2 regions of the Pseudomonas sp. Tri1 genome follow, and region 2 is predicted to be linked to the other one. Evidence: predicted binding sites of a transcription regulator. Region 2 holds the regulator's gene; the other holds the start of a gene.
The links. Region 2 encodes FliA, which starts transcription of late flagellar genes. Its sites were predicted from a motif close to CTAAAGTTTNNNNNNNNNNNGCCGNTAA; they were not measured.

Region 1 (5,323 bases), 2.6 Mb from region 2:
CTGAGGCCGCCGTGGGGCTGAAATCGCAGTTGGTTGAAATTTTTTCCAATTATGACTCGCCCAAAAACCTTCCGCCCCAGCCATTTCTGAGCATTGGCGCCAAAGCCGACTTACGTTTGCGTGAATGGCGTGCCGGGCGTGAATGATGTCATCGTGAAGTGCAAAACCGCCCAGGGGAATGTATGAGCAGTCAGCTGGAAAACGCCGTGCGTCATTACGATGTTCCCAGGCCTCAACTTGGAATCATCTTGTGTCTGCTGTCGATGTTGATCTTTGCAAGCCAGGACGGCATCACCAAGGTGCTTGTCAAGGATCTACCCATCGCGCAACTCGTCATGGTGCGCTATTGGGTATTCCTGGCCTTTGCTGTCGGTTACAGCGTTTATCAAGGAAGCTTGCGAACCGCATGTCGAAGCCAGCACCCTTTTCTCCAGATCATTCGTGCGTTGATCGGGGTCGGTGAAATCGCTTTGTTTGGATTAGGGCTGCGCTACCTGGGGTTGGCTGAAATGCATGCCCTGTACGCCGTGTTTCCCCTGATGACCCTGGCTTTGGCAGGTGCATTTTTGGGGGAGTACGTTGGCATTCGCCGATGGATTGCCGCCGCTATCGGTTTCACGGGCACGGTGGTGATCCTTCGACCAGGCACCGGTGTTTTTGAACTGGCAGCGCTTATCCCACTGCTGTCGGCCTTGGGGTTCGCTGTTTTCAGTGTGCTGACCCGACGAATCAGCCAAGGTGATTCGTTTGCTACGAACATGCTCTACATGGGGTTCTTCGGTGCGGTAGCCATCACCTTGCTGGGTCTTCCGGGCTGGGTTTCTCCAAGCCCGAAGCAATGGGTACTGATCGGGGTCCTTTCGATAACAGGCGTAGTGGCCCAGCTTTTACTTATCCAAGCGCTTAGATACGCGACGGCGGCCACGCTCCAGCCCTTCAACTACACGCTTCTGGTGTTTGCCACGTTGATAGGTCTGTTCGTGTTTGGCGAGCTTCCTGACACATGGACAGTAGTGGGGGCGTGCATGGTGATTGCCGGAGGCCTGTATGCGATCAAGGTGAAAGGGTAGACATCCTGTTCGAGTTTATTCACTGTCCCAGACCTGTGGCTATCCGTTAGTCACTTCGCTGCGGGGAAGGGTGAGGCTGATCGGGCGCCCGAGCTATGAGCTTGCCCATAGCTCGGGCGGTGACCATTGCAGTTTGCTGCTCTGTAGAGTTGATTCGGCCGTGACTGATCTGGCGGGTTTCCAGGGCAGCCATGGACTGATCAACGCTCAGGATTCCAATTCAGGAATGAATCTATTGCGTCATACGCTTGCCGGGATCAGCGCCCGTGGTTTTTTCTCAAGACTAACCTTGACCGGATCGCACAGGGAGAGCATGCGAATGCTCAAAGATGGCGACGGTGATCTGGCTTCTGTGGACAGCGTCACCTACGACTATCTTGCGAGGGATAACAGCGACGAGATCGAGGGTCTGAGGATCCTGGCGCGAAGTGTGCGCAGTCCCTGCCTGCCCTATATAACCTCGATTCGGCGAACGCCTGCGGACGTGGATTCAATCAGGAAGGCAATGAATGAAGCCTTGAGCCAACTTCCTGAGATATCTCGTGACCTGGCGATCAAGGAAGTGCTGCCGGCCAGTGAGGCGGACTATGAATGTCTTCTGGAGTATGAGCGCAGTGCGGCTCATTGCGGCTTTTCGTTCGTAGCGTCCTGAGTAGCGAGCCGTCCCTGGCTCATCACCTCAAATCATCTAGAACTTGAACCGCCCCACCAGTCCTTTGAGCTGCCCGGAAATATCGGTCAAGCGCCCCGAGCCGGTCTGCGCCGAGTGGGCGAATTCCTCGACCAGCTGTGCATCGGCATGGATCTGCGCGATGTGCCGGTTGATGTCTTCGGCCACTTGGTGCTGTTCCTCTGCGGCCGTGGCGATCTGGGTGTTCTGGTCGCGGATCGAATCCACTGAGGTGCGGATCTTGTCGAAACTGTCGCGGGCCTGTTGGATGCGTTCCACGCTGGTTTGCGACACCTGGAGGCTGCCCTGCATTTGCAGGGTGACTTCCTGGGTACGTCGGGCGAGGTTGCCCAGCAGGCTGTCGATCTCACCGGTGGAGTCGGCGGTACGTCGGGCCAGGGCGCGGACTTCGTCGGCCACCACGGCAAAGCCGCGACCTTGATCACCGGCGCGTGCTGCCTCGATGGCGGCGTTGAGGGCCAGCAGGTTGGTCTGTTCGGCAATCGAGCGAATGGTGTCGAGGATGGTGTTGATGTTCTTGCTGTCCTGTTCCAGCGCCTGCATGGTCTGGGTCGACTTTTGCAGGTCCTCGCTCAGCCTCAGCACACTGCCGGTGGCTTCGCCGATGTGCTGCTGCCCGTCGTGCACGTCGCGGTAGCCTTCGTCCGCACTGGAGGCGGCCTGGCTGCAGGAGCGGGCGACTTCGTTGGCGGTGGCGACCATTTCGTTGAACGCGGTGCTGACCAGCTCCACGGCCTGGCGCTGGCGCCCGGCAGCGTCGTTCATGTTTTGAGCCACGTGGCTGGTATCGGCCGCGGCCGTTTGCAGGTCGGAAGAGGCACTGCCGATACGCTGCATCAGTTGCGCGATCATGCCCAGGAACTGGTTGAACCAGCCCGCCAGAGTGGCCGTTTCGTCCTTGCCTTGCACTGAGAGTTTACGAGTGAGGTCGCCTTCACCTTCGGCGATTTCCTGCAGGCCGTTGGCAACACCACGAATCGGACGCACGATGACGCTGGCGAAACTGGCACCGACGACTGCGAAGACCGCCGCCAGCGCAGCGGCAATGACGGCGATCAACCAGGTCAGGCTCGAAGCCTCGGCCATCACTTCATCGCGCTTGATCAGGCCGATGAAGCGCCAGCCCAGGCCCTTGGAACTGACGACGTTGGCCATGTAAGGCACACCGTCAATCTCGATCTGGGTCACGCCATCGCTGCTTTTAGCCAGCTCGGCGTAGTTGGGGCCAAGGTCGGCCAACGGCTTGAAGTTGTGCTTGGCATCGGCCGGATCGACCAGGACATTGCCGTTGGCTTCGACCAGCATCAGGTAGCCGCTTTCGCCCAGCTTGATGTTCTTGACCAGCTCGGTCAGTTGCTTGAGCGACACGTCCAGGCCAACCACGCCCACCAGGTTGCCACTGGCGTCGGCGACGGTGTGCACGGTGCCGATCAGCGACACATCGTCCGGCGCCCAATAATAGGCATCTGTACGCACGGTAGTGCCCGGTTTGGCTATCGCAGCCTTGTACCAGGGGCGCACGCGCGGATCGTAGTTGGTCATTTTGGGATCATCAGGCCAACTGGCATAACCACCGTCGCTTTGCCCCACGGAAAGGTAGGCGGTGGTTGGATGGCTCTTGGCAAATCTGTCGAAGATCTCCAGAAGCTGTTGGTTGATTTCAGGAAGGGGCGTTTGTGCCGCGTCGGCAAGGGAGTAGTTTTTCAGGCCTTTGGCCGCGATGACCCGTGGATCCTTGGCGATGTATTCGACGTTCTGGCTGATGCCGTCGAAGAACTGTTTCATGCCATTGTCGATCTGGCGGATTTCACGGCCGCTGCTATCCAGGAAGTTGGCTTTTGCGGCGTCGCGCAGGTTCAACACCACGAGCACTGCCACCAGGACAACCGGGAGGCAGGCAATGGCCGCGAACGCCCATGTCAGCTTCTGTTTGATATTCATGACTTCTCCCGCGGAATATTTTAGGTGTTGGAGCGGCGGAAACATTAGCGGTGAGCGTTACGAATTCTGGAAGGGAAGCGCCCATGCCTACCCATAGCATATCGACCAAAGTCCCATGTACTTTAGGCCGATGGGTTGCCACCGGAGATCGATCAGGCTGCCGCGAGGCGATTGCAGACAACCTCGCTAATCTGGAAGATAGTGCCGGCGGCACTGCATCCCATTGGCCTTTTCTAAAGGTGTCGGCGTCAGGTAAGTACTGGTCGTCTTCATGTATCAACGAGGTCCTATGCCAAGCGCATTCGAAAGCGTACTTAAAAACAAGAACATGGCTTATCGACCGCTCGGGTCGGCACCTGCCAACCAGGCGCCGATCCGTGTCGCGTTTGTGTTGATGGATAACTTCTCGATGATGTCCTTCACCGGGGCGGTGGACGCGCTGGTGACCGCCAACCTGATGAGCGACATGCCGCTCTACGAGGTATTGACGGTGGGGGTTTCCGGGGCGCAGGTGACGAGCGACCTGGGAATCGTCATCTCGACTGACATCGAGCTGGCGCAGATGCCGGAGAACCAGGACGTGCTGATCGTCGCCGGTGGCTTTCGTGTGAAGTTGCAGGGCCATCCATTGCTGCGTCGCAAGCTGCGCGCCAATGCAACGTCCGGGGCGATACTGGGCGGGTTGTGGAACGGCGTGTTTTTTGTTGCCGATGCCAACCTGCTCGATGGTTTCGAATGCGCCGTGCATCCGGAAAGCCGCGCCATGATGACGGAGATGTTTCCCCACGTGAAGGTTTCCAGCCGCGCCTACGTGGTTGACCGGGAGCGGGTCAGTTGCGCCGGCGCGAACAGCTCGCTGCGCATGATGCTCCAGTTGATCAGCAAGACGGGAGGGCAGGCGCTGGTGGGGGCGATCGAGGAGATTCTTCGCTGTGATGAATCCGGCGATGATGCTTCGGATTTACCGCCGGTCTTTGTCGAAACGGACCCGACGCTGCCGGAAAGTCTCAAGCTGGCGTTGGAGCTGATGTGGCAAAACGTAGAGGAGCCCTTGACCATCGATGAGCTGGCGGCGTGCGTCAAGATTTCCAAGCGGCAGTTGGAACGACGCTTCTGCAGTTTTCTCGGGGCGACTCCAACGCGCTATTACCTGGAACTGCGCCTGACGCGCGCGCGCCAACTCATCCAGCAAACCAATCGGTCTGTGACAGAAATCGCCGTGGCGACGGGCTTTGTCAGTTCGCCGCACTTCCAACGGCGTTTCCGGGATTTTTTCGGCGTTCCACCGGGCAGTTATCGTTCCAGGCTTGAGCGAAAACAAGCGTTGCGCTAAGGCCTCGATGTAACGCGCTTTTTGCGTAGCCGAGTGGGTTCGATCTCTCGATCAGCTCGCTCGGGACTTCTGGATCATGTACAAAACGATACAGCCCGTGGCACACATCCAAATGATCGACCCGGTGGCGGCCACGATCAATGAGAGGTCTGAGTCTTGCTCGATCATGCTTGGAACGGCGTACGCCAACCAGAGCAGTGAGACAAGAGCGTAGGCCAACAGCGACATCAGGAACTCGAATATCTTTTTTGCGTGCATGAATCTTCCCCACCCGCCAAGAGTAGGTAG
Region 2 (5,323 bases):
GTCGCTCAGGCGATCGGCGGCATCCTTGTCCATCACACCGCGCTTGACTGCGATGGAACGCAGCACGTTCGGGTCCATGCCTTTGCCGTCGTCGGAGATCGACAACAGGATGTGGTCGCCCTCCTGCTCGGCGGCCAGCACCACCTTGCCGCTGCGAACCTTGCCCGAGGCTTCGCGCTCTTCCGGCGACTCGATGCCGTGGTCGACGGCGTTGCGCACCAAGTGGACCAGCGGGTCGGCCAGGGCCTCGACAAGGTTCTTGTCCAGGTCGGTCTCTTCGCCCACCAGTTCCAGGTTGATTTCTTTCTTGAGCTGGCGAGCCAGGTCACGAACCAGGCGCGGGAAGCGCCCGAAGACTTTCTTGATCGGCTGCATCCGGGTCTTCATGACCGCGGTCTGCAGGTCCGCCGTGACCACATCGAGGTTCGACACAGCCTTGGACATGGCTTCGTCCTGGCTGTTGAGACCCAGGCGTACCAGACGGTTACGCACCAGCACCAGTTCGCCGACCATGTTCATGATCTCGTCCAGGCGTGCGGTGTCGACCCGGACAGTGGTTTCGGCTTCGCTGGCCGGTTTTTCCGCTGGCGCAGCCGCCGGGGCACGGGCTGCTGCCGGGGCAGCTGCCGCAGCCGGCTTGGGCGTCTCGGCCTTCGGTTCCGGTGCCTTGGCCGCGGGTTTTGGCGCAGCCTTGGCCGCCGGCGCAGCAGTGGCGGCAGTGCCCGCAGTAGGGGCAGCCGTGGCCTTCCCGACTTCACTGAACTTGCCTTTGCCGTGCAGTTCATCGAGCAGCGATTCGAATTCGTGATCGCTGATCAGGTCACTGCCCGCCGCCGCAGCGGTGGGCTTGGCCGGCGTCGGCGCAGAAGCGATGGCTGAATCCAGCGCTTCAACGGCAAACGTGCCCTTGCCGTGCAACTGATCGAGCAAAGCCTCGAATTCGTCGTCGGTAATATCGGAATTGTCGCCCGCCGCTTTCGGGGCGGCCGGGGTCGCTGCAGGAACGACCGCATCGGGCGCGAACTGGCCTTTGCCATGAAGCTGATCGAGCAACGACTCGAACTCGTCGTCGGTGATTTCATCGCTGGCAGCAGCAGTTGCCTCGGTGGCCGGCACAACGGGGGCCGGCGGGGCAGCGGCTTCAGCCTTGACGGCGTTCAGCGAGTCCAGCAATTGTTCAAATTCGTTATCGGTGATGTCGCCCGACTCCTCGGCGACCGGTTCTTCAACGACCGTCTCGACAACCGGAGCGGATTCGTCAGCCGATTGTGGCTCGGCCAGGCGTGCCAGCGCAGCGAGCAACTCAGGGGTGGCAGCGGTGATCGGCGAGCGCTCGCGCACTTCGCTGAACATGCTGTTGACCGCATCCAGCGCTTCGAGCACCACGTCCATCAGTTCCGAATCAACGCGGCGCTCACCCTTGCGCAGGATGTCGAACACGTTTTCGGCAATGTGGCAGCACTCCACCAGCTCATTGAGCTGGAGGAAGCCGGCGCCTCCTTTTACAGTGTGGAAACCGCGAAAAATTGCATTGAGCAAGTCTGCATCATCGGGTCGACTTTCCAGCTCGACCAGTTGCTCAGACAGTTGCTCTAGAATCTCGCCGGCCTCAACCAGGAAATCCTGAAGGATCTCTTCATCGGCGCCGAAGCTCATTAATGGCTGCTCCTAAAACAGGGCTAAAACTCAGAATCCAAGGCTGGACAGCAAATCGTCCACATCGTCCTGACCGGACATAACGTCTTCTCTTTTATCGGCATGAATCTGCGGACCTTCACCCTGCGAGAGATGTTTTTGTGGATCTTTTTCAGCAAGCATCGCTTCACGGTCGTGTTCGATGCCGGCAAAGCGGTCGACCTGGCTGGCCATCAACACCAGTTTGAGCAAATTGCTTTCTACTTCGGTGACCAATTGGGTTACGCGCTTGATCACTTGACCGGTCAGGTCCTGATAGTCCTGAGCCAGCAGAATGTCGTTGAGATTGCTTGCCACCGCGCGGTTCTCGGTGCTGCTGCGCGTCAGGAAACCGTCGACCCGACGGGCCAGCTCCCGAAACTCTTCAGCCCCTACTTCGCGGCGCATGAACCGACCCCAGTCGGTGCTCAAGGCCTGGGCTTCGTCGCTCAGGCCATTGACCAGCGGCGTTGCGCTTTCCACCAGGTCCATGGTGCGGTTGGCCGCAGCTTCGGTCAGCTTGACCACATAACCCAGACGCTCGGTGGCATCGGTGATCTGCGAGACTTCCTCGGCCTGCGGCATATTCGGGTCGATCTGGAAATTGACAATCGCGCTGTGCAGTTCACGCGTGAGCTTGCCCACTTCCTGATACAGACCACGGTCACGGGTCTGGTTGAGCTCATGGATCATTTGAACCGCATCGCCAAAGCGGCCTTTTTCAAGGCTGTCGACCAGTTCGCGGGCATGTTTTTTCAGGGTCGATTCGAAGTCGCCCATTGAAGATTCGTTGTCCATAGCTCCCCCGTGGCGCCGTTAACCGATGCGTTCGAAGATTTTTTCGATCTTCTCTTTCAACGCCTGGGCCGTGAAGGGTTTGACCACATAGCCGTTCACACCGGCCTGGGCCGCTTCGATGATCTGCTCGCGCTTGGCTTCGGCAGTTACCATCAGCACCGGAAGGTGCTTGAGTTTTTCGTCGGCGCGCACATGGCGCAGCAAGTCGATACCGGTCATGCCGGGCATGTTCCAGTCAGTCACCAGAAAGTCGATGCTCCCGCTGTTGAGAACCGGAATGGCAGTGGTGCCATCGTCGGCCTCGACCGTGTTGGTGAACCCAAGGTCACGCAACAGGTTTTTTATGATCCGCCGCATCGTTGAGAAGTCATCAACGATGAGGATTTTCATGTTCTTGTCCAATTCGACCTCCAAGCAGTCTTAAACGTGTCCAGCACCTGAACGCGCCATTTCAATCAATCCGGCACAACACTCGACAACGGCCTGGAGCCCCACGGATGGAGACTGGTGCGACGTATGCCAGACCAACCCCGTTCGCAGTGCTCCCACACAGCTGTCAGCGCGCTCGCCACTCCCCCAAACGCCCCCGCAAACGGGCCGCGCACTGGCTGTGTAACTGGCTGACCCGCGATTCGCTGACCCCCAGGACCTCACCGATTTCCTTGAGGTTCAGCTCTTCGTCGTAGTACAGCGCCAAGACCAGTCGCTCACGCTCCGGCAAATTGGCAATCGCATCCGCCAGCGCGCTCTGGAAACGCTCATCTTCCAGGTCACGCGACGGCTCCATGTGAGCACTCGCGTTATCCTCGTGCAGCCCTTCGTGTTCGCCGTCCTGCAACAGGTCATCGAAACTGAACAGGCGACTGCCCAAGGTATCGTTCAAAATCCCGTAATAATCGTCGAGACTCAACTGGAGTTCGGCCGCAACCTCGTGATCTTTAGCGTCACGCCCGGTTTTAGCTTCAATAGCGCGGATCGCGTCACTGACCATGCGGGTATTGCGGTGCACCGAACGCGGCGCCCAATCGCCCTTGCGGACTTCATCGAGCATCGCCCCACGAATGCGGATACCGGCATACGTCTCGAAACTGGCGCCCTTGCTCGCGTCGTATTTGTTCGACACTTCGAGCAGGCCGATCATGCCCGCCTGGATCAAGTCCTCGACCTGGACACTGGCCGGCAACCGCGCCAGCAAGTGATAGGCGATGCGCTTGACCAGGGGTGCATAACGCTCAATCAATTCATATTGGGCGTCCCGTGCCGATTTTTTGTAGAGATGGTTGTAACCGCTGGCTGTCATAACACGGGCCCTGCTGTTTGTTGCACGAGACGCTCGACGAAAAACTCCAGATGCCCACGAGGGTTGGCCGGCAGTGGCCAGGTATCCACCTTCTGGGCGATAGCCTTGAACGCCAGCGCGCATTTGGAACGGGGAAAGGCTTCATAAACGGCACGTTGTTTCTGGACGGCCTTGCGTACGCTTTCGTCGTAGGGCACAGCGCCGACATATTGTAGGGCGACGTCCAGGAAACGATCCGTGACCTTTGTCAACTTGGCGAACAGGTTGCGCCCTTCCTGCGGACTCTGGGCCATGTTGGCCAGGACGCGGAAGCGGTTCATGCCGTAGTCGCGGTTCAATAGTTTGATCAGGGCATAGGCGTCGGTGATGGAGGTCGGTTCGTCGCAGACCACCAGCAACACTTCCTGGGCCGCGCGCACGAAACTGACGACGGAGTCACCGATACCGGCAGCGGTGTCGATCACCAGCACATCGAGGTTGTCACCGATGTCGCTGAATGCCTGGATCAGGCCCGCGTGCTGGGCCGGGGTCAGGTGAACCATGCTCTGGGTGCCGGAGGCAGCCGGTACGATACGAATCCCGCCCGGTCCCTGCAGCAGCACGTCGCGCAGTTCACAGCGGCCCTCTATCACGTCCGCCAGCGTGCGCTTGGGGGTTAGCCCCAGCAGCACATCGACGTTCGCCAGGCCCAGGTCGGCGTCCAGCAGCATGACCCGTCGGCCAAGCTCTGCCAGAGCCAGGGACAAGTTCACTGACACGTTAGTCTTCCCGACGCCACCTTTGCCGCCGGTCACCGCGATCACCTGTACGGGATGCATGCTGCCCATGTTCGTTCTTTACCTTGTCTTACTTAGACGGAGGCCACATTACTGGCTGCGCGTTCACATTCGGAACAATGCATGGCAGACCATCGATGTAGGTACAAAAAATATTCATGATTACCTCAGCCGACCTGCTTGGTCGGGCTGTGGTAGATGTCAGCGAACATATCAGCCATGGCTTCTTCGCTGGGTTCTTCCTGCATTTGCACACTCACGGCACGACTGACCAATTGATGACGGCGCGGCAGATGCAAATCATCCGGGATCCGCGGCCCGTCGGTCAGGTAGGCCACCGGTAGCTCATGACCGATCGCCAGGCTCAACACCTCGCCCAGGCTTGCCGTTTCGTCCAGCTTAGTCAGGATGCAGCCAGCCAGCCCGCAGCGTTTGTAGCTGTGGTATGCGGCGGTTAGAACCTGTTTTTGGCTGGTGGTTGCCAACACGAGATAATTTTTTGACCGAATACCGCGCCCGGCCAGGCTTTCAAGCTGCATGCGCAGGGCCGGATCACTGGCTTGCAGGCCGGCAGTATCGATCAGCACGACGCGTTTGCGCAGCAGCGGTTCCAGCGCTTGAGCCAGGGATTGCCCCGGATCCACGTGGGTCACCGACACATTGAGGATTCGGCCCAGGGTCTTGAGTTGTTCCTGGGCGCCGATGCGGAAACTGTCCATGCTCACGAGGGCGATGCTCTGGGCACCGTACTTGAGTACATAACGGGCCGCGAGCT

Region 1: the regulator FliA is predicted to act here: its motif matches at 3,801-3,828, upstream of J9870_RS18750 (methyl-accepting chemotaxis protein).

The regions. Positions count from the first base shown of each region.
Region 1 is NZ_CP072913.1:4,386,741-4,392,063, reverse strand. It holds gene J9870_RS18765 (FAD-binding oxidoreductase) at 1-146, shown strand, start outside; gene J9870_RS18760 (DMT family transporter) at 183-1,070, shown strand; gene J9870_RS18755 (PhnD/SsuA/transferrin family substrate-binding protein) at 1,231-1,722, shown strand; gene J9870_RS18750 (methyl-accepting chemotaxis protein) at 1,759-3,702, opposite strand; gene J9870_RS18745 (GlxA family transcriptional regulator) at 3,992-5,035, shown strand.
Region 2 is NZ_CP072913.1:1,823,804-1,829,126, reverse strand. It holds gene J9870_RS08110 (chemotaxis protein CheA) at 1-1,656, opposite strand, end outside; gene J9870_RS08105 (protein phosphatase CheZ) at 1,687-2,472, opposite strand; gene J9870_RS08100 (chemotaxis response regulator CheY) at 2,491-2,862, opposite strand; gene fliA (RNA polymerase sigma factor FliA) at 3,029-3,772, opposite strand; gene fleN (flagellar synthesis regulator FleN) at 3,769-4,599, opposite strand; gene flhF (flagellar biosynthesis protein FlhF) at 4,716-5,323, opposite strand, start outside.